DNA from 4 places in the Metasolibacillus sp. FSL H7-0170 genome. Region 4 is predicted to be linked to each of the others. Evidence: riboswitches for the same ligand, from Rfam matches in the RefSeq annotation. Region 4 holds a riboswitch; each other region holds the start of a gene.
The links. A riboswitch is a leader RNA that binds a small molecule or an ion and turns the genes downstream of it on or off. The one in region 4 is predicted to bind cobalamin.
Positions count from the first base shown of each region.

Region 1: linked by a shared signal. The riboswitch ahead of MHH70_RS08995 (ABC transporter substrate-binding protein) and the one ahead of metE (5-methyltetrahydropteroyltriglutamate--homocysteine S-methyltransferase) in region 4 are both predicted to bind cobalamin.
Region 2: linked by a shared signal. The riboswitch ahead of MHH70_RS16755 (precorrin-6A/cobalt-precorrin-6A reductase) and the one ahead of metE (5-methyltetrahydropteroyltriglutamate--homocysteine S-methyltransferase) in region 4 are both predicted to bind cobalamin.
Region 3: linked by a shared signal. The riboswitch ahead of MHH70_RS16790 (DUF4430 domain-containing protein) and the one ahead of metE (5-methyltetrahydropteroyltriglutamate--homocysteine S-methyltransferase) in region 4 are both predicted to bind cobalamin.

Region 1 is NZ_CP151964.1:1,936,338-1,941,580, reverse strand. Features, by position in the region: gene MHH70_RS09010 (amino acid ABC transporter permease) at 1-703, shown strand, start outside; gene MHH70_RS09005 (amino acid ABC transporter permease) at 716-1,429, shown strand; gene MHH70_RS09000 (amino acid ABC transporter ATP-binding protein) at 1,449-2,204, shown strand; cobalamin riboswitch at 2,284-2,466, shown strand; gene MHH70_RS08995 (ABC transporter substrate-binding protein) at 2,577-3,539, shown strand; gene MHH70_RS08990 (iron ABC transporter permease) at 3,941-4,945, shown strand; gene MHH70_RS08985 (adenosylcobinamide amidohydrolase) at 4,945-5,243, shown strand, end outside.
Region 2 is NZ_CP151964.1:3,581,876-3,587,118, reverse strand. Features, by position in the region: gene MHH70_RS16765 (energy-coupling factor transporter ATPase) at 1-360, shown strand, start outside; gene MHH70_RS16760 (ECF transporter S component) at 339-1,040, shown strand; cobalamin riboswitch at 1,246-1,430, shown strand; gene MHH70_RS16755 (precorrin-6A/cobalt-precorrin-6A reductase) at 1,594-1,878, shown strand; partial or broken gene MHH70_RS16750 ((4Fe-4S)-binding protein) at 2,258-2,470, shown strand; gene MHH70_RS16745 (GNAT family N-acetyltransferase) at 2,501-2,776, shown strand; gene MHH70_RS16740 (dipeptide ABC transporter ATP-binding protein) at 2,932-3,903, opposite strand; gene MHH70_RS16735 (ABC transporter ATP-binding protein) at 3,887-4,888, opposite strand; gene MHH70_RS16730 (aminotransferase class III-fold pyridoxal phosphate-dependent enzyme) at 4,919-5,243, opposite strand, start outside.
Region 3 is NZ_CP151964.1:3,593,465-3,598,707, forward strand. Features, by position in the region: gene MHH70_RS16785 (S-layer homology domain-containing protein) at 1-2,421, opposite strand, end outside; gene MHH70_RS16790 (DUF4430 domain-containing protein) at 2,500-3,225, opposite strand; cobalamin riboswitch at 3,387-3,586, opposite strand; gene kynU (kynureninase) at 3,908-5,179, shown strand; gene MHH70_RS16800 (cyclase family protein) at 5,179-5,243, shown strand, end outside.
Region 4 is NZ_CP151964.1:742,155-747,397, reverse strand. Features, by position in the region: gene cbiB (adenosylcobinamide-phosphate synthase CbiB) at 1-72, shown strand, start outside; gene MHH70_RS03475 (aminotransferase class I/II-fold pyridoxal phosphate-dependent enzyme) at 47-1,120, shown strand; gene MHH70_RS03470 (hypothetical protein) at 1,254-2,108, shown strand; cobalamin riboswitch at 2,285-2,467, shown strand; gene metE (5-methyltetrahydropteroyltriglutamate--homocysteine S-methyltransferase) at 2,652-4,943, shown strand; gene MHH70_RS03460 (hypothetical protein) at 4,957-5,148, shown strand.

The sequences.
Region 1 (5,243 bases), 1.2 Mb from region 4:
ATACTTTGATATCATTTATTTATGGTCAGCGCTTCCACAGCTATTGCCATTTTTATTTGTGACATTATATGTTGCTGCTCTTGCGGTCGCTTTTGGTAGTGCTGCTGGATTGGTGTTAGCGATGGCGAAATTAAGCAATCATGCATTGCTGCGTTGGCTTGCGAATGGCTATACAACAATTATCCGTTGTACGCCTTCAATTGTATTATTATTTCTTGTGTACTACGGGGTTCCGGCATTCGCTGAAAATTTATTAAATATCAATTTGCATAATGTGCATACAGGTGTTTTTGTAGTGATAACATTTAGCTTACAGTTTGCGGCGATGATGTCCGAGGTAATTCGTTCTTCTTATTTAGCAATTGATAGAGGACAGCATGAGGCAGCTGTTAGCGTCGGTCTCACACCACTGCAAGCCTATCGACGCATTGTTTTTCCACAAGCATTTGTTGTTGCCATACCGAATTTTGGAAATGGCTTAATTGCGGTATTACAGGAAGGGGCACTTGCCTATACGATAGGCTTTATCGATATTGTAGGAAAGGCAAATTTAATTATTGCGAATAACTATGGTACGCATACGTTAGAAATTTTTATGGCTTTAGCTATTATTTATTGGATTTTGTCGATTACGTTAGAGAAGCTATTTGCAAAATTGGAGCGAGCATTTAGCAAAGGGAAGAGCTCAATCAAGGCAACATAAGGAGTGATGTGCATGGATTTTATTAATATAGCATTTTTAATAAATACCTTTTGGGTTGCGGTGAGCGGTGTGCCAATTGCGTTATTGGTAACGATTGTATCGCTTATATTAGCAATACCTTTAGCTTTTCTACTTGCCATGTCGCGTATTTATGAAGTGCCGATTATTAACCGTTTAACAAAAATTTATGTGTCTTTTGTGCGTGGCACGCCAGTAATTATTCAAATTTTTGTGCTCTACAGCAGCATCCCACTCATTTTAGCAGGTCTATTTGAAAAATATAATATCAATTACTCCATTTATGATGTGAATCCATTATGGTATGCCCTTATTATATTTACGTTCAATACAGCCGCAGTTTTAACTGAGGTGTTCCGCTCTGCATTGCAAACTGTTCCTAAAGGGCAGCTAGAGGCGGCGCATTCTGTTGGCTTGACAACGGCACAGGCTTACTGGCGTATTGTGATTCCACAATCTTTGGTAGTGGCGCTACCTAATTTATGTACAGCAACGATTAATTTGATTAAGGCGACATCGCTTGGTTATGCCATTTCGTTACAGGAAATTACATTGAAGGCGAAGGTTGCTGCTAATGTTGGCTACAATTATTTAGAGGCATATATCGATATTTTCATCGTTTATTTAATTTTATGTATGACGGTAGAGTATTTATTTAAACGCTATGAACGCTATTTAAGTCGCTATAAAATGAATCTTCAAAGTTAAATGTAAAGGGGGAGAGCTGATGCTACAAATTACAAATATTCATAAATCATTCGGGCGCAATGAGATTTTAAAGGGCGTTGATTTAACTGTTTCAAAAGGGGATGTTGTTGTTATTTTAGGTCCCAGTGGTTCAGGTAAAACAACATTGCTGCGCTGTATTAATTTTTTGGAGCGTGCGGATAAAGGAACGGCGAGCTTTGGTGAAATAACAGTTGATTTAAAAAATGCCTCTAAAAAGGAAGTGCTTGCTGTACGTAAAAAAACCGCCTTTGTATTTCAAAATTATAATTTATTTCATAATAAAACGGCACTGGAAAATGTCGCAGAAGGCTTAATTATAGGTAGGAAAATGAATAAGGAGCAGGCGTATGGACTTGCGAAAGAGGCACTCGATCAAGTAGGTTTGACGCATAAATATGATGCCTACCCAAGTCAATTATCTGGTGGTCAGCAGCAGCGGGTTGGTATAGCCCGAGCTATTGTATTATCGCCTGATGTAATTTTATTTGATGAGCCGACATCAGCGCTTGACCCCGAGCTTGTAGGGGAAGTTTTAGAGGTCATGAAAACAATCGCGAAGTCTGGCACAACGATGATTGTCGTCACACATGAAATGTCATTTGCGCGAGATGTAGCAAGCCATGTCATTTTTATGGATGGAGGTCAAATTGTTGAGGAAGGCTCCGCGCATGAGATTTTTGTACAACCAAAAGAGGAGCGCACAAAGCAGTTTTTACGTCGCGTACTACCTGAAGAGTATAACTACCATATTTAGCACCTACACAATCTCAATTTTTTCGCTATAATTAAAGTGGAGACATTGAGATTTTATTCATTGTCAAAGATAAAAAAGTTCATAGTGAAGCACAAAAGGTTCCTTGTAGATGATAAGGAGTAAAAGGGAAATCAGTGAAAATCTGATGCGGTCCCGCCACTGTAAATGCTAGTTTCTAGCGGTATGCCACTGAATTTTTGGGAAGGCGCTAGAGATGTATGATGCATAAGCCAGGAGACCTGCCTTTCGTGTAAAGCCAATGACAACCTACGAGGATAGGGTGGCGCCGCTATTTTAATAGTGCCCTATTATAATCTCTCGTATTTGTCGAGGGATTTTTTTGTTATTTTGTTTAATTAGGAGGAATTAGAAGTGAAAAAGTTTTGGTCAATTATAATGACGATGCTGTTAGCAACAGGCTTGCTTGCAGCGTGTGGACAGGATGACAATAAGGAGCCACAAACGCAAGATGAGCAGCAAACAGAAGTACAGCAAGAAACGGACGAGCTCGCAGCAGCCTTTCCTGCGACAGTAACAGATGCTTTAGGCAGAGAGGTTACGCTTGAGCATGCACCAGAAAAAATCATCTCTTTAACACCATCAAATACAGAAATTTTATTTGCTTTAAATTTAGAAAATGAGGTTGTTGGCGTCAACGATATTGATGATTATCCACCAGCAGTAGCTGAAAAAGAAAGAGTCGGTAGCATGGAATACAATGTTGAAAAAATCGTCTCCTTACAGCCCGATATTGTTTTTGCACATGAATCAAGCATGTTCGCAGTTGAGCCAGCATTAGAGCAATTAGAAGCAGCGGGCGTAACGGTGTTCGTCGTTAAAAATGCGGCAACATTTGAAGAAACATATATGACAATGGAACAAATCGGTACTTTAACAGGTAAAGTAGAAGAAGCAGAGAAAATGGTGGAATCTATTAAAACGAAGCTAGCTGATATACAGGCAAAAGTGGAAGGACAAGAAGAAAAATCAGCTTTCGTTGTTGTTGGTATGACACCAGATATTTATGCAGTTGGTCAAAACACATTTATGGATGAGATGCTAAAAGCAATCAATATTAAAAACGTTGTTGAAGCGGATGAATGGCCAATGTATAGTCCAGAGGATTTTGTTGCAAGCAATCCAAGCACAATTATCGTGACATACGCAGAAGATGTGGACGCAGTTTTAAATAACCCAGCATTTGCTGAAATGGATGCGGTGAAAAACGGCGCAGTTTACACTGTAGATGGCAGTATGACAAGCCGTCAAGGTCCTCGCATTGCGGATGGGGTAGAATCAATTGCAAAGGCAATGTATCCAGAAATTTTTAAATAAAGTGAAACTTCAATCAGTGGGATTCCTCATCCCCACTGATTGTTAGTTGACCCACTCGGGCATTTACGGGCAGTTAATCTCGCACTTATCTTTTAACGTATTGTCACTTAAGTCTTGAAGTGGGCGTTTTACTGCCCGTTAATGCGGGATAAGTCTGGATGAGGGCTGCCTAAAAGAATTATAAGAAATTGAACATTTGTTGATTATTCCAAATAAAGGGGACATCTAAAAAAACGTCTATAATCAGCGTTTTGGACGATGACTCTTTGGTAAAAGGTTTATATTCCTAAGCGATAGAGAAGAAACGAAAATCTCCCTTTTAATACGATACCAATACAAAATTCCCTTTTTGGATAGCCCTACTCCAGAATAAGCGTTTATTTAAAGGCAGGCGATTCTATTTGAGTCAAAATAAAAAGGCAGTAATTGCATATGTCATATCAATTGCATTACTACTCATAAGTATATGGTTAGGAGTTGCGGTAGGTTCAGTGAACATACCGCTATCTACTTTATGGGATAGAGAGGCTGACCCAACCGCCTACAGTATTTTATGGAATATTCGAATGCCTAGAGTAATGCTTGCTGCGCTCGTTGGTGCGTCGCTGGCGATAGCGGGGGCGGCATTTCAAGGTTTATTAAAAAACCCACTCGCTGATCCATATACGCTCGGTATCTCGTCAGGGGCCTCTGTCGGTGCAGTGGCAACTATTTATTTTTCAGTATCGCTTCCGATGCTTGGCGTTTTCACATTGCCGATTTTTAGTATGCTTGGCGCAGCGATAACAATGATCATTGTGATGACTTTTGCGCGCCTTGTTGACCGAACGATGAAAATGGAGACATTAATATTAACTGGGGTTATTTTTAGCTCTTTTTTAGGTTCCTGTATTTCTTTAATGATTGCGTTGACAGGGGAGCAGCTACGAATGATTATGGGCTGGCTACTTGGTAGCGTTTCGATGCGCGGCTGGCCATATGTGCAAATGATTATCCCGTTCGTTATTATCGGTGTACTTTTAATTTGGTTAAACCGTCGTGAGCTGAATGCGATGGTTTACGGAGAAGAGCGTGCAAAGCATTTAGGCGTTGATGTGAAGCGCAGTAAATATATTATTTTAGCTGGTGGTTCTATACTGACAGGTGCTGCGGTTGCCGTCTCTGGTACGATTGGTTTCGTTGGGCTTGTCGTGCCACATATGGTGCGCATGCTTGTCGGAGCAGACCACCGTTTGCTGCTAATTTTATCGCTCATTAATGGCGCAAGCCTTCTCGTGATTTGCGATTTAGTGTCACGTACAATCATTGCCCCAACAGAGCTGCCTATTGGGGTCATTACAGCATTTATCGGTGCGCCCATTTTTGCTTATATTTTTTACAAGCAACGTAGAAAAGGGGGAGCATAATGCTACAAGTAGAGCAAATTTCTGGTGGCTACGGTGCGACACCGATTATTAAAAATGTTTCATTCACAGTATCTAAAGGGAAAATACTGGGGATTCTCGGACCGAATGGTAGTGGCAAATCTACATTGTTAAAGGTGATTAGCGGCGTTTTACCTACAATAAGTGGACAAATTTTACTCGATGGTAAGGGAATTGATGCCTATTCAACGAAGGAGCTTGCGAAAAAAATGGCTGTACTGCCTCAGTTACATGCTAACGCTTTTTCCAATTCTGTACGTGATGCGGTGTCGCTCGGTCG
Region 2 (5,243 bases), 1.1 Mb from region 4:
CAGCAAAAATTAGCACTTGCAAAGCTTTTATTAATGGAACCTAAAATTCTGCTACTAGATGAACCGACAAAAGGACTAGATGCACATGCAAAAGAAGAACTCGCGAAAATAATAAAGGATTTACAAGTAAAAGGTATGACCATTATTATGGTGACACATGATATTGAATTTTCAGCCCAATATAGCAGTAGATGTGCCTTGTTTTTTGATGGCAATATCGTATCAGAGGATGAGCCTCGCGCGTTTTATAGTGGAAACAGCTTTTATACAACGGCTGCCCATCGAATAACAAGAGAACAATTGAGCAATGCCATTACATGTGAGGATGTCGTTACTTTATGTCAAAAAACATTCGTTTAATCATCTCTCTATTTGTCATCTTAGTGTTAATTCCTCTTACTTTATATGCGGGTATTACATTATTTGCTGATAGGAAATATTATTTTATTTCAATTGTCATTATAATTTTAGCATCTGTTCCCTTTTTCCTGTCATTTGAACGGAGAAAGCCTCAGCCGCGCGAAATTTTAGTAATAGCCGTAATGTCTGCTATTTCAGTGGCGGGTCGAGCGTTATTTGTCATTACCCCCGGCTTCAAGCCGGTCGCTGCAATCACAGCGATTACAGGTTTTTCACTTGGAGCGGAGGCAGGTTTTTTAACAGGAGCCATTTCTGCATTAGTATCAAATATGTTTTTTGGACAGGGTCCTTGGACGCCATTTCAAATGTTTATGTGGGGAATGATTGGCTTTATAGCAGGTTTGCTCGGTAAAACAGGTATCATGCATAAAAAAATTCCTCTTATTTTATTCGGTATTTTTGCAGGCGTTTTCTTTTCCTTCGGTATGGACATTTGGGGAACGATTTCCATGTACGGTGTTTTCAGCTGGGAAGCTTATGTACTTGCGTTAACTTCCGCTGTACCATTTATGATTGTTTATGCTGTTTCCAATGTGATTTTTTTATTATTATTAGAAAAGCCTATAAGGGAAAAACTCGAGCGTATTAAAAATAAATATGGCGTATTGGCTTCCAAATAAGCCCAATTGAAAAATGAGAATGAGTTAGGCTTGCTTTCATGCTAGTTGAAATAGAAGTGACAAGTGCCCCCGTAAACCTTCTAACGAAAATACATTAGTTGGAGGAAATGCGCCAACCGCAATGGAAATCAGCGCTCTATTAAGCACATTCTTAAAATAAAACAGTTGAAATTTGCATAAAATATGTTATCGTAAAATCATAATCGAATATGATGGTTAAATGAGTGCTTAGCAATGCTGAGGTAAAAGGGAAATTAGTGAGAAGCTAATGCAGCCCCCGCTACTGTAAGTGCAGATGAAATCACGAAAATCACTGTTCAAGCGAATGGGAAGATGTGAAAGTAAAAAGAAGCACGAGCCAGGAAACCTGCTCGTTTAATTAGTCACTTGCTTTTCGGAGGGAGAAGTATAGGCGAGACATCAAATGTAAGGAATGTGTATATACGAATATATACGCACTTTTTAAACATGGAATCTCATAGCCTGTATCTCTTCACTTTTAGAGATACAGCTTTTTTATTTTTAAGCACGTTAGACCATGAGGAGGGCTCATATGATTTTATTTATAGAAGGAATAAATGAAACTCGAGAATTAGCTGTCACTTTACAACAACAAGGGCACACTCTTATCACAAAAGGTACTTGCCTGGCTGGCACCTTTTTAATTAGCGATTTATCAGTTAATGAAATAGTTGATATGATTACACAACACGAGATTACTTGTGTTGTCGATGCTAGTCATCCCTTTGCTGAAGAAGCATCAAAAACAGCTATGGAAGCTGCTATCAATTGTGGAGTATCCTATGTGCGTTATGAACAACCTCAATTGCTTATGTAATCAATTACAATGTGACGCAATTGATTGTTAGTTGAACCAATCGGGCTTTTACGGGTAGTTAATCTCTCACTTATCCTTTAGCGTATTTTCACTTAAATCTTGCAGTGGCCGTCTTACTGCCCGTTAATGCGGGATAAAGTGAACCTTCAATCCGTGGATGCTTTTCTCCACGGATTGTTAGTTGAACCACTCGGGCATTTACGGGCAGTTAATCTCCCACTTATCCTTAGCATATTTTCACATAAGTTTTGAAGTGGGCGTCTTACTGCCCGTTAATGCGGGACAAACTATAAGTGATATTTTTCATTGCCATCTTTTAATGTTTTAAGTAAGATAAAAACAAGCTTTCATATTACATTATGAGGGAGGATGGGTGAAAATGAGTGAACAACAATTATTAAACGCTGGTTATCGTAAATATAGTGGAGAAAAAATCGACGTTTTTTACTCAAAGGATTTATGTGAGCATGTTGGGAACTGTGTTAAAGGGAGCATTGATGTGTTCAATCCAAAAAGAAAACCGTGGGTACTAGTAGATGCTAAATCTGCTGATGAGGTAGCTCGTATTATTGACACATGCCCAACAAAGGCGTTGCAATATGTCTTTAGGAAGGAAGCAATTATGGAAATTACTATTGAAGAAAAACGAGTTATCGCTACAAAAGATGGTGTAGAACTTGGCGAGATGACATTCGTCAATTCCAACGATAAGTTTTATATTATTGACCATACGGGTGTTTATGATGCTGCACGTGGGTTAGGTGTCGGTAAAAAAATGGTACAGGCATTTGTTGAACATGCACGCACAAACAATATAAAGATACTTCCATTATGCCCATTCGCTAAAGCTGAGTTTGAAAAAAATCACGAGAGCTATGCGGATGTCTTGCATTCTTAATGTAGTAACGGCTCCCCATGCTTCTTCTGTGAAGAATGCGAAGCCGTAGCAAAGTGATATTGCTTTCCACGACAAAAAGAAGGTGTCTCAAAATAGCTTTTCAAACACCCTCTTTCTGTATATAAAATTCCATTGATTATAGGCTCACTTTATTATCAAGAATGTAAGTGACACGCTACTGCCCTTGAGTCATTTGTAAATTGTAGTTGTGGCTGCTCCGTTTTGCATTTTTCCATTGCAAATGGGCAGCGAGTATGAAAGTGGCAGCCAGTTGGTGGTGATGTTGGACTTGGCAAATCTCCTTTTATAATGATGCGCTCTTTACTTTTTTCCTCTGTTACTTGAGGTACTGCTGAGATAAGCGCCTCTGTATAAGGATGTAAAGGTTTGGAAAATATCGTTTCCGTATCGCCAATTTCTACAATTCTCCCTAAATACATAACCATTATTCGGTCTGCTATATATTGAACAACAGAAAGGTCATGCGTGATAAACATATAGGTTAAATCATATTCCTCTTGTAAATCCTTCAGTAAATTCAATATTTGAGCTTGGACAGATATATCGAGTGCTGAGACAGGTTCATCTGCAATAATTAACTTCGGATTTAAGACAAGCGCTCTAGCTATCCCGATACGCTGACGTTGACCGCCACTGAATTCATGTGGGTATCGCGATAAATAGGATTCGTCTAACCCCACATCTTTCATAATGTTTTTAATAATTTTTTGCCGTTCCTGCTTTGTTCCAATTTTATGAACAATTAATGGCTCTAATAAGGTTCTCTCAATCGTCCATCTAGGATTTAAGCTTGCGTAAGGGTCTTGGAAAATCATTTGCATACTGCGACGTACTTCCTTTAATTTTGGTCCTTTGCAATTCATTAAAGACTTGCCCTCAAGCAAAATATCACCTGTTGTAGCTTCTAATAATTGAATAATGACTTTAGCTAAAGTTGATTTTCCGCAGCCACTTTCACCAACAATCCCTAATGTTTCGCCTTTTTTAATATGAAAATCGACATTATCAACAGCCTTTACAACTGTAGCACCCGCTTTGTTTTTTTTCATCGGATAATATTTTTTGAGCTCTTTTACATTTAGTATTACTTCATCCTTGATTTCCATTCGTACTCACCGCCTCGTTTTCATATAACCAACAAGCAACGCTCGTCTGATTTTCTTGAGTTATTAATTCAGGTGGTACTTCATGACATTTTTTCATTGCTTGTGGACAACGATCCGCAAATCTACAGCCTTTAGACCAATTTCCCGGTCTTGGCACGTTTCCTTTAATATACGATAATCGTGCTTGTCCAGCTGCTGTTGTTGGTAAAGATGCTAATAATCCTTGTGTATAAGGATGTAAAGGCTTATGCAATACATCCTTAACCTTACCTATTTCTACAATGCGCCCAGCATACATAACCGCTACACGATCACAGGATTCATGTACAACACCTAAATCATGTGTGATTAACATCAATGCCATATTATTATTTGCCTGAATTTCTTTAATTAAATCTATAATTTGTGCTTGTATCGTAACATCTAAAGCGGTAGTCGGTTCATCTGCTATAAGTAATTTAGGCTTGCATATAATTGCCATAGCAATCATAATTCTTTGACGCATACCGCCTGATAACTGGTGAGGATAGTTTTTTACGATTTCTTCAGGTCTTGATATGCCGACTTGTTTAATTAATTGAATAATTTCTTCTTTTCGCTCTGATTTATTTAATTTCGTATGAATTTTTAATACTTCTTCGATTTGTTTCCCTATTTTCATTACAGGATTTAAAGCAGTCATAGGTTCTTGGAAGATCATCGACAACTCAACAGCTCGTATTTTTTTATATTCTTTTCGTGTTAATTGGCTTAAATCATATTGCTCCGCAAAGCATAATGTATCAGCCTGTATTGTTAGCGGTTTTTTTATTAAACCCATAATCGAAAGCGCTGTTAATGACTTACCACATCCACTCTCACCAACAATGCCTATCGATTCTCGTTCATATATATCAAATGAAATCCCATCAACAATATTCACTTTGTCCTTCTCTTTATGAAATGAAGTTGACAAATTATTTACCTCTAATACTTTTTGTGTCAATTGAATCCCTCCTCACCTTCATAGCACTGTTTAAATTTTTGCTACTTGTTTCAATGCCTTTTCCATTGCCGCCTCAAGTATCGTTAACTCCTTGTCCTCATGTGCCAATGAAATAGCATGATGAGACAATGGCTTTGCTAAGCAGTACAATTGGTCGCCCTGCATTGATTGAATAAAAGCGATGTATTGCTCTGCATTCCCATGTGCAGCCTCACGATAATTTGTTGGCTTCTCTTTTGTAAAATACCAATGAATATGCCCACCCTTTCCAACCATATGCGCATCAATGTTTAGCTCGCTTGCCTTAGAATTAAAGAATTTGATTAATCTTTCTGTACGTTCATCCAATTTTTGT
Region 3 (5,243 bases), 1.1 Mb from region 4:
TGGATTATCTTTCGTATCTGACATATCGTATAGCGTTGTTTGTCCACTTAGTAAACGGTTGTAGGCTGCTAATGTATAACCAACCTGCACTGTTGCCATGCCATTTGCATTTGTTTGGCTATGAACATGTTTAAAGCCACCGTCAGTTGATTGATATGTCATTATATTAGAAATGACTTTGTTAAATCGTTCATCCTTATTTACATCAATCCCTAAGCTTACAAGTGCTGTTACAACTTGGGCAGCACTTTCAGGGTTTTCAGAACCTTTGAATGAAGAAAAATCTGCTGATTTATAGCCACCATTAGGTAATTGTATTATTGCTAATTTAGCAATTGCTCGATCAATTACTTCTTTTACTTTTATATTACTTTGATAATATGGTGCAAGTGCTTGTAGTGTCATCCCTGTTACGTCTGCGTCATCATTACTACCACTTAATGCAAAGCCACCAACACCTTTAATTTCCTTCGATAAAATATAATCTATTAATTTATCTCGCGTTGTTGTTGCTGTTTCTGGCAAATCGAATGCCCAAGTATCAAGGGCAATCAATGAATAGACTGCGGAGTTTATGCCAGGACTTATAGCAAAATTATAATCTGTTAACTTTTCTACAAGATTGTAACCACCAACATCTCTAGGATCTTTACCAATTGCAGTAAGTGCAATAATTACTCGAGACCAATCTGTTGATTGGCTACCTATTTTCCCATTTGTTGCTTTTACATGTTTTACGAGATTGCTATAATATTGCTCATAATAATCTTTATATTTATCAGAATTGTCACCACGAGCTAATGTTAAAATTGTCCATTCTGAGCCATAAGTAGGTATAGCTGAGCTTGATAATAAATAATTGGCAACAGCATGATAGGCATCGACTGTAGGAGGTTGCAATTCTATTAAACGTTTTTGTAAAGCCTCTAATATTGCATAGTTTGTGACACGAGTTTTGAATTCATCTAGCAATTGGTCATAGGCCAGCTGTGCCTCAATTACTTTCGATCTGTCAGCCCAAACTAGTGTTTCTACAGAAGGAAGCGCATCAATTTTAGAGATAACTAGATTGATATCACCTTCTGCATTCAGTATTTTTTCTTTTTCTAACAAAGTATTATAGTTGCCTATGCGACTTTGCCAGTTTCCAGGGTCTGTTATACGTAATAAGCTTTGATACGCATCTTTAGCTGCTTTTAATTGCTCAAAAGCGAATGGGCTAGTTACATCAATGGCATCAATTAACAATGCTACATATTTTGCTTCCTTGGCAAAAAGCTCTTGTTTGTTTGTGACGTCATCTTTAAACGGTTGATTTACAGGGGGTAAACTAGGGACCCATGGATTAGGCACTGTTCGGACGCTAGTTATGCCATTATACTTTTTTCTAGCATAGTCTAGAGATTCTTTTATTATCGGATTTACTGTTAAATCTTCTATTTCTGGAAGTGCGTCAATAGCAAGAATTGCATATTTAACTTCTTTTTCAGCTAACGCATGATCAAGAGCTTCTAATGTTGAATCAGTCGGCTTCCATCGACCGCTAATGTTGAAAAGAGATGTATATACTTTACGTATTTCTTCAAGCTGAGCACTAAGATTTGCATCTAAAGTCGTTATTTGCTCAACAGGAGGTGTCGCATTAGTTGGATCGGTCATATAGTTGATGGCGAAGTTAGCTTCTTTTTGACGTAACAGTTGTTGATAAGGCGTCGTATCGAATATATTTCGTATGCCTAACTGTTGTAATTTAGCTTCTTTTTCTCTAATTGCAAGTAGTTGTTGATAAATCGCTTCGGTTGGTTCTAATTCATCAGGCAATGCGATAATTAAATCGCTTATTTCCTTTACTGCCTCTGGAACAACCTGAACTTTAACAGTTTTAGATATTGTATCTACGGTAGCAGTAATCTCTGTATCTCCAATGCCGACAGCTGTTATGAGCCCATCGGCATCAACTGCTGCAACTTCAGGATTACTCGAAGTCCATGTAATTATGGCGCTATCATCTGTAGTTGGGATAGAAGCAGTAAGTTGAGCTGTATCACCCGATTTTAATAATAAAGGTCCCTCTGGATTCAGCTGGATAGCATTAATTAAAAGCGGTGTAAATTCCATAAAAGGAGCTAATCCATCTGAATCACCTAATGGTATCTGTTGCCCAAGCTCGCTTTCAGATTTTAATACATTATCTTGCTCTGTTGAATCTTCCAATTCTATTTCATTATTAGGCTCTATAGCATTATCTTGTTCTATTAAATTATCAAGATTACTATCGCTGATTTCATTAGTATTTTCAATGTTTAGCTCGTTTATTTCTCCTTCTAAATGCTGTGCTTTAATTACACTAACTGGAGAGAATAGTGATAATACTAAAATAAAGACAAGTGCTATATGCAGTTGTTTTTTCCATATAGTCAATTCAAAATCACACCTTTATAAATAGTTAAATACTGACAAGGAAAGAGTGTATCACCTTGTCAGTATTAGTTGACTTAGCTATTGTACTTCGATTTCAAGAGGATCACTTGCTAAACCGCCAAGTAATGCACTAGCAGAGGCCGTAATGATAATAGTGCCTGCATTTGCTTGACCTGCAAATGTAATGACAGCTTGTTGATTTGTATTCACAGTAATCGACTGCGCTGTTAATGCAGTTGTACCTGTATTAATTGTCCAATTTGCTAAATTAGAAGCCGCCACAGTATTAAATAAATCACCAGTTAAATTTACTGTAACAGATGGATTTACATCATCGACAGCAACTGTATTTGTAGTCTTTAATTGAGCCCAAGTTGTGTAATACACACGAACTACATCATTAGCAGATAATACATAAGCGTCTAATCCAACAGTGGGACTGTTACCATTTACTGTATATACCCAGCCATCCCAGCCACCTAGGCTACCAGCTGCTAGTCCTTCGATTGACTCAAGATATGGACCAAAAGTAGGGTGAACTGTTACGACATAAGACTTGTTTTGAGCTGTTAATACTTGCTCTAAAAATGATAATGCAGTTGTACTAGCAGTAACATCTTGAGTTGTAGAAGTAACAATAGGTGTGCCATATAATCCATCAACAGATAAGGAAACATTTGACACTGTTGCTCGTTGTACCTCATTTACCGGCTGTAATACCGCCGCACTTGCTGCTGGTGATACGAGCGAAACTGCCAAAAGCAGGGCAAACGCTAGATGCCACCATTTTTTGAATTGAACCATTTACAAAACCTCCTATTTTTTATTTCGTGAATGTTTTGCAGTTAACTCAAAAATAAAAAGATGCTCCTCCAAAAAGGGGAAGCATCTCATGGAAAACAGAAAATAGGCATAGTGTGCCTGTCCGTCTATTTGCCGTAAGTTCTCCTAGCTTCCGAAGAGAGTTAATACGATGAAATAAAGGCAGGTCTCCTGGCTCGTGTATCCTAGTTCAGAACCTTCCCATCTACTAGAGGCATTTTTCCTCGTTGGACAGTGGTATACTCTGTAGTCATCTACACTTACAGTTGCGGAAACAGCTTCGGTTTTGCACCGAATTCCCTATTAAGCTCATAAATTGAGCACCTTTATTCTGCAATTACTATTCACTTATTGGTAAGTGTAGCATAATTCTCTGGTTTTCGAAATAGTTAGAAAAAGAGAAAAGACCATCTGAAATAATAAACGTTTCAGATGACCTCCTTTAAATTTAAAATATTACATCATATTTGCAATTTGTAGCGTTCTTTTTAGTATTTTTGCCGTTTGTCCACGAGTTAATGGAACTTTTGGCTCAAAATTTCCATTCTCTTTTCCTGTCATAATATTAAGGCTATTTAATAGCTCAATATAAAGGTTTTCTCATATCCCTATGAATGTTACTATCAATTTGAGTGTTAAAAATAAGAAGAGGGGTGGCTGACGCATGACAGCAAACACATGGGCATATGCCAAACGCTTAGATGAAACATATGAAATTGCCTCAATGCGGGAGGAGTTTTATATGCAAGAGGGGCGTATTTATTTCGATGGCAATTCATTAGGGCTGATGTCAAAGCGTGCAGAAAAGACGTTACACAGCTTGATGAATTCATGGAAAGAATACGGTATTGATGGTTGGACAAAGGGCGAGCATGCTTGGTTTTTCCTTGCTGAGAAGCTTGGTGCACAAATGGCACAAATTGTAGGCGCACAAAAGGAAGAGGTAGTTGTCACTGGCTCGACAACGAGCAATTTACATCAGCTCGTTGCGACATTTTACAAGCCAGAGGGAAAGAGAACGAAGATTTTAGCGGATGAATTAAATTTCCCCTCTGATATTTATGCTTTAAAATCACAACTAGCATTAAAGGGTTATGATGAGTCACATTTAATTCGTGTGGCATCACGAGATGGGCAAATGCTAGATGAAGAAGATATTATTGCGGCAATGACAGATGAAGTAGCATTAATTGTTTTACCGGGTGTGCTTTATCGCAGTGGGCAAATTTTAAATATGGAGCAATTAACGAAGGCAGCACATGAACGTGGTATTATAATTGGCTTTGATTTATGTCATTCAGTTGGCTCAGTTGTACATCATTTACATGACTGGAATGTGGATTTTGCTTTTTGGTGCACGTATAAGCATTTGAATGGCGGACCGGGTAGTACAGGGGCTCTTTTTGTGCATGAGAAGCATTTTGGGACAGCACCGGGCTTAGCTGGCTGGTTTGGCTCAAATAAAGAAAAGCAATTTACGATGAGTCATACATTTGAGCCAGCATTTGAGGCTGGGGGCTTTCAGGTAGGAACACCAAATGTGTTGAGTATGGCGCCATTGTTAGGAGCGCTTGGGTTGTTTAATGAAATGGGCATTGATAATGTGCGAAAGCGTTCGTTGGCATTATCAGATTACATGCTGCAATGCGTGGAGGATATGCTTGGTGAATATAGCTTTAAAGTGTGTAGCCCAGTAGAGCATGAAAGGCGTGGTGGTCATATTTATCTAGAGCATCCAGATGCCGCACGCATTTGCAAGGCATTGAAGGAGCGCGGTGTTATTCCTGATTTCCGTGCACCACAGGGGATTCGCTTAGCGGCAGTTGCAATGTATAACACATTTGAAGAAGTGTATAAATGTTTTGAAATTTTAAAGGATATTATGGAAACGAAAGTATATGAGAAATTTACGAATGAAAGAGAGATTGTAGCGTAATGGGGTGGATTGATATAACACAGCCGTTGAACAAAAATATCGCGACATGGGCAGGCGATACAAA
Region 4 (5,243 bases):
TACACAGTGACGATTATTTTTACGTTATTAATAGGAGGTGTTATTTATGCGATATCCAGCACATGGAGCTAATCCAAGTACATTGTATCGAGAGTTAGAGCTTGAAATGCCGGAGCAAATCATTGATTTAAGTGAAAACGTTAACTTCTTAGGACCACCAGCAAGCTTTGGGGCTATTTGGACATCGTTATTTCAAGAAATCGCCGCCTACCCGCATGAGGATGCAGAGCCACTACGAAGTCAGTTGGCATACCGACATAATGTAGCGACAGAATATATCGTTATAGGAAATGGTGCGGCAGAAATTTTAATGGCTTTAGCGAGATGTTATGCACGCGAAAAAATTGTCATTGTGCAGCCTTCCTTCTCTGAATATGCACGCACATTGGAGCAGCAGCAGGCTATTATTCAATCAATTGAAGTAGAGGAGCTAACGAACTATTCTTTGCCGATGGAACGATTAAAGGAGGCAATGTGCGGCGCGAAAGCTTTATATATTTGTAATCCAAACAATCCGACGGGTGTTGTAACGCCTAAAAAGCAATTGATTGAACTATTGCAATATGGAGAGCGAGTGGACTGTGACCTTGTTATAGATGAGGCATTTATGGATTGGACAGATGAGACAGAGTCCATGGCGGAGCTGGTAGCTAGCTCTAATCGTTTAATTATCCTTCGTTCTATGACAAAAATGTATAGTATGGCAGGTGTGAGACTTGGCTATGCACTTACACAGCATGCCTTCAAAATAAAGCAAGAGCTACCCCACTGGAATGTCAGTGCAATCTCGATTGCACTTGGTATGCAAGCATTGCAGGAAGAGGATTTCTGTGCAAAATCAAGGCAGCAGGCAGCACAAAATCGTGCAGTAATTATTCCATTTTTGATGGAAAAAGGCTGCATTGTGACGAAGAGTAAAACGAACTATGTAGCCTTCCGTTTGCCGTCTACATATGATGCGACAAAATTTTATTTCTCACTATTACAAAAAGGAATTGTCCTGCGGCATACACAAAATTTTATTGGTATGGATGGCGAGTGGTTCCGCCTTGCGCTGAAAGAACAGCATAAAATGACAGCATTTCAGCAAGCATTGGAACATTTTTTTAGGTGCAAATAAAGCCATCTTATTTAGCACGAATTACTTGCAGTGTGGAATTTGAAAATTCCCTAAAAAAACGAAAGTAATTTCATACTTTACTCACATTTCTTGGCTATACTGAAAAAGCAGATAGATAATGGGAGGAAAAAGTATGAAAAAAATATTTGCATTTTTAGGGCTATGCTTTTTAATAGCTGCTCAAAGCGTTTCGGCGCATACTATGACAGAGAAAAACATCTATGAGGACGTTGAACCAACTGCTGAAAATGCGCAAAAAATACTATTGTTAAATAGTTTAGGGTTGCTTGGTTATAATGGACAGGATATGAAGCTAGCGCAAGAAAAAAACTTATCACGTATGGAATTTGCAGCATGGGTTGCGGGCTTTTACCAATTAGAGGGGGAAGATTTTGAGCAGCAAGCAAATGCTAGTTTGCAGGAGGAATATGTATCCTCGTTAGAGGGTGATATTACATATAAGGAGCTAAATACAGCGCTTTTCCATAAGGCATTAAATCTTGATGAGCCAGACGCAACAATGACAAAGGCACAATATATCGATTTTATTTTTGCGCATTTGAATGATGATATGGGCGGTCATACATTGCCACAAATGGGCGGCTTCGTTACTGGTCCTACAGGTGTGATTGAAGAAGTAAAAATGGAAGATAAAACAACGATTCTAGTCATCGCTGGTCATGAATATCCTTTATCTGGACATCCGCGTATTTCTGCAACTTCTGACAAGGCAGAGGATTGGATAGGTAGCACTGTTGAGCTGTCTTATTTTACAACAGCAAGTGGCGGTCATAGTCACAGTCATGGTCATGACGACCATCATGCGGAAGAGAATTCTGTAGAAGATATGGCATTGCATTATGTACAGCTACAGCAAACAGCGGCTAATGCAGCAGAGGAAGCAAGCACTAAAAGCGGCTGGCTTATGTCAGCAATTATTGTTGTGATATTAGCTGGATTAGCATTACTGTTTTTAAAGCGTAAATAAAGAGGCTCTTTGCTAATGGAAAATCAAATTGTTGAGAGCAGTGGGGAAGGGTGTGTCTGAAAATTCATTTTGAGACACGCCTTTTTACAGCTTTTTTTAAAACATACTAAAGAAATAAAAATATTAAGAAAAGATAGCACATTTAGATAAAAGTATGATAAAGTAATAGCACAATTGAATAATGTGTAAGAGTTGGTGCCAAGCGAAGGTTTGGCTTAAAAGGGAAGTCGGTGCAAATCCGACGCTGTCCCGCAACTGTAAGTCGGAGCAAATCACAAATGCCACTGGTGGGAAACTGGGAAGGCTGTGAGGCGCTGTGATGACAAGCCAGGAGACCTGCCAATATCTAGTACACACCAAATACCTACGTGGAAATAGGTGGTGAAAAGTAACGATAAATGTTACAAGTACGAGCGATAAAACAAGAGCGAATGGAATACCATTACGTGTTTTTTTGCGATATATAAATTAATTAGCCATTTTCCAATGAGGGAAAATGGTTTTTTGTTGTAAAAAACTAATTTTGAAAGGTTGGTTTGTGAAATGGCATATGTAACAACAACGATTGGCTATCCATATATTGGGGAAAATCGCCAATGGAAAAAGTCTTTAGAAAAGTTTTGGAAACACGAAATAACAGAAGAGGATTTTCTAGCACAGCAAAAGGAAATTCGTTTAAGTCGCATCGAAAAACAATTGCAGCTAGGATTGAATGTAGTATCAGTTGGCGATTTTACCAATTATGACCGCGTGCTGGATATGGCTGTTATGTTTGGACTTGTACCAAAGCGCTTTAATTGGCAAGGTGGGAAAGTTGATTTGCAAACTTATTATGCTATGGCACGTGGCAATAAAGAGGCAGTCGCAAGTGAAATGACGAAATGGTTTAATACGAATTATCACTATATTGTGCCTGAATACGAAGGGCAACCACTACAGTTAACAGAAAATACAGTGCTAAAGCATTTTATAGAAGCAAAGGCTGCATTTGATATTACCGCAAAGCCGACACTTATTGGCCCTTATACATTTATAAAACTAACAAAGGGCTATGACCGCGTATCTCAAGCGTCATTCGTTTTAGCCATTTTACCTTTATATGCACAAATAATAAAGGAGCTAACTGAGGTTGGCGCGGAATGGATACAGCTTGAGGAGCCGGCGCTTGTTACTTCATTAGATAAGGAAGAAATTCAACTTGTGCAGGAAATATATGCACAGCTCTCTGCATCTGTACCAGAAGCGAAATTGATGTTACAAACATATTTTGAATCCTTATCAGCATACGAGCAGCTTACACAGCTCCCAGTTCATGGTATTGGGCTAGATTTCATACATGGCTATACGCATAATATGAATGCACTACGTCAGCATGGTTTCCCAGGAGACAAAGTTTTAGCTATTGGTATCATCAATGGACGAGATATTTGGCGGGCAAATTTAGCGGAAGTATATTCGACGGTGAAGGCAATTGAGCAACTTTCAGGTGCTAAGGAGCTATGGATTCAGCCTTCGTGCCATTTACAGCATACACCTATTACGACGAAGTTTGAAGCAAGGCTCGATTCGACCTTGCGAGATGCGCTTGCTTTTGCAGATGAAAAAATAGTTGAAATTGTGGAAGTAACAGCTTATTTGAATGGACAGGACACATCAACTAATAGCGCCATATCAACAAGCATGAAGGCGATAGAAGCGTTGAAAAACCATCCTATTCGCAACAATAAGGGAGTACAACAGGCAGTTCAAATGATTCAGCAAGCAGATTTTGAGCGCAAAACATCCTATAAAGAGCGTGTGGCAATTCAACAGAAGGCGCTACAATTACCGTTATTTCCTACAACGACGATTGGTAGCTTCCCGCAATCAGATGAAGTAAAGCAAAAGCGCAATGCATGGCGCAAAGGTGATGTAACAACTGAAGTGTACAATGAATTTTTAAAGCGAGAAACAGCACGCTGGATTGCAATCCAGGAGGAGCTGGATATTGATGTTCTAGTGCATGGTGAGTTTGAGCGGACAGACATGGTAGAATATTTTGGCGAAAAGCTAGCAGGTTTTGCATTTACTGAAAATGCATGGGTAGTATCTTACGGCTCACGCTGTGTAAAGCCACCAATTATTTACGGAGATGTAGCGTGGGAAGCGCCGATGACTGTGAAGGAAACACTTTATGCACAAAGCTTAACAAAGCGTCGTGTGAAAGGAATGTTAACAGGTCCTGTAACAATTCTGAATTGGTCATTTGTGCGTGATGATATAGAGCGTAAAGACGTGACATATCAAATTGCATTAGCATTGCGTCAGGAAATCGAGGCACTTGAGCAAGCAGGTATTTCCATTATTCAGGTAGACGAGCCCGCATTAAGAGAAGGCTTACCGCTTCGCAAAGAGCAGTGGGATGCTTATTTACAATGGGCTGTAGGAGGCTTTAAGCTGGCGACAGCCAGCGTAAAGAATGAAACGCAAATTCATACACATATGTGTTACTGCGAATTCAATGATTTCATTGAGCCAATTAGTGCCTTGGATGCGGATGTAATTTCAATCGAAACGTCTAGAAGTCATGGAGAGCTCATTCGCTCACTACAGAATAACCCTTACGACAAAGGCATCGGCTTAGGTGTTTATGATATTCATAGCCCACGCGTGCCAAGTGAGGAAGAAATGCTGACAATTATGGAAGATAGCCTACAAGTATTAGCACGTAACCAATTTTGGGTAAATCCAGATTGCGGCTTAAAAACGCGTAAGGAGCCAGAAACGGTGGCAGCGTTAGCAAATATGGTAGCAGCAGCGAAAACATTGCGTCAGCAAATCGAGCAAGTAATTTAAAGAGGTGCACAAAATGGATAGACAGGTAGTAAAACATTATGAGCAATTATTAAAATCAAATATTATGCAAAATCAGCTAAATGGTGTTTCAAAAACTTTGCATGAACAAGTGGCGCAGTTAATTGCAAATGATAAAGATGATAAGATTGAAATTCAACTAGCCTATAATAATGTAATACGAGAGATAGTGGGGGAAGAGCATTAACTTCTTTCAGCATTCAAGGGATGTCCCAAAAGCCGTGCATAGCCTGCATTTTGGGACATCCCTGTCCTTTTTTTTTCAAATATCATCGCTATTAG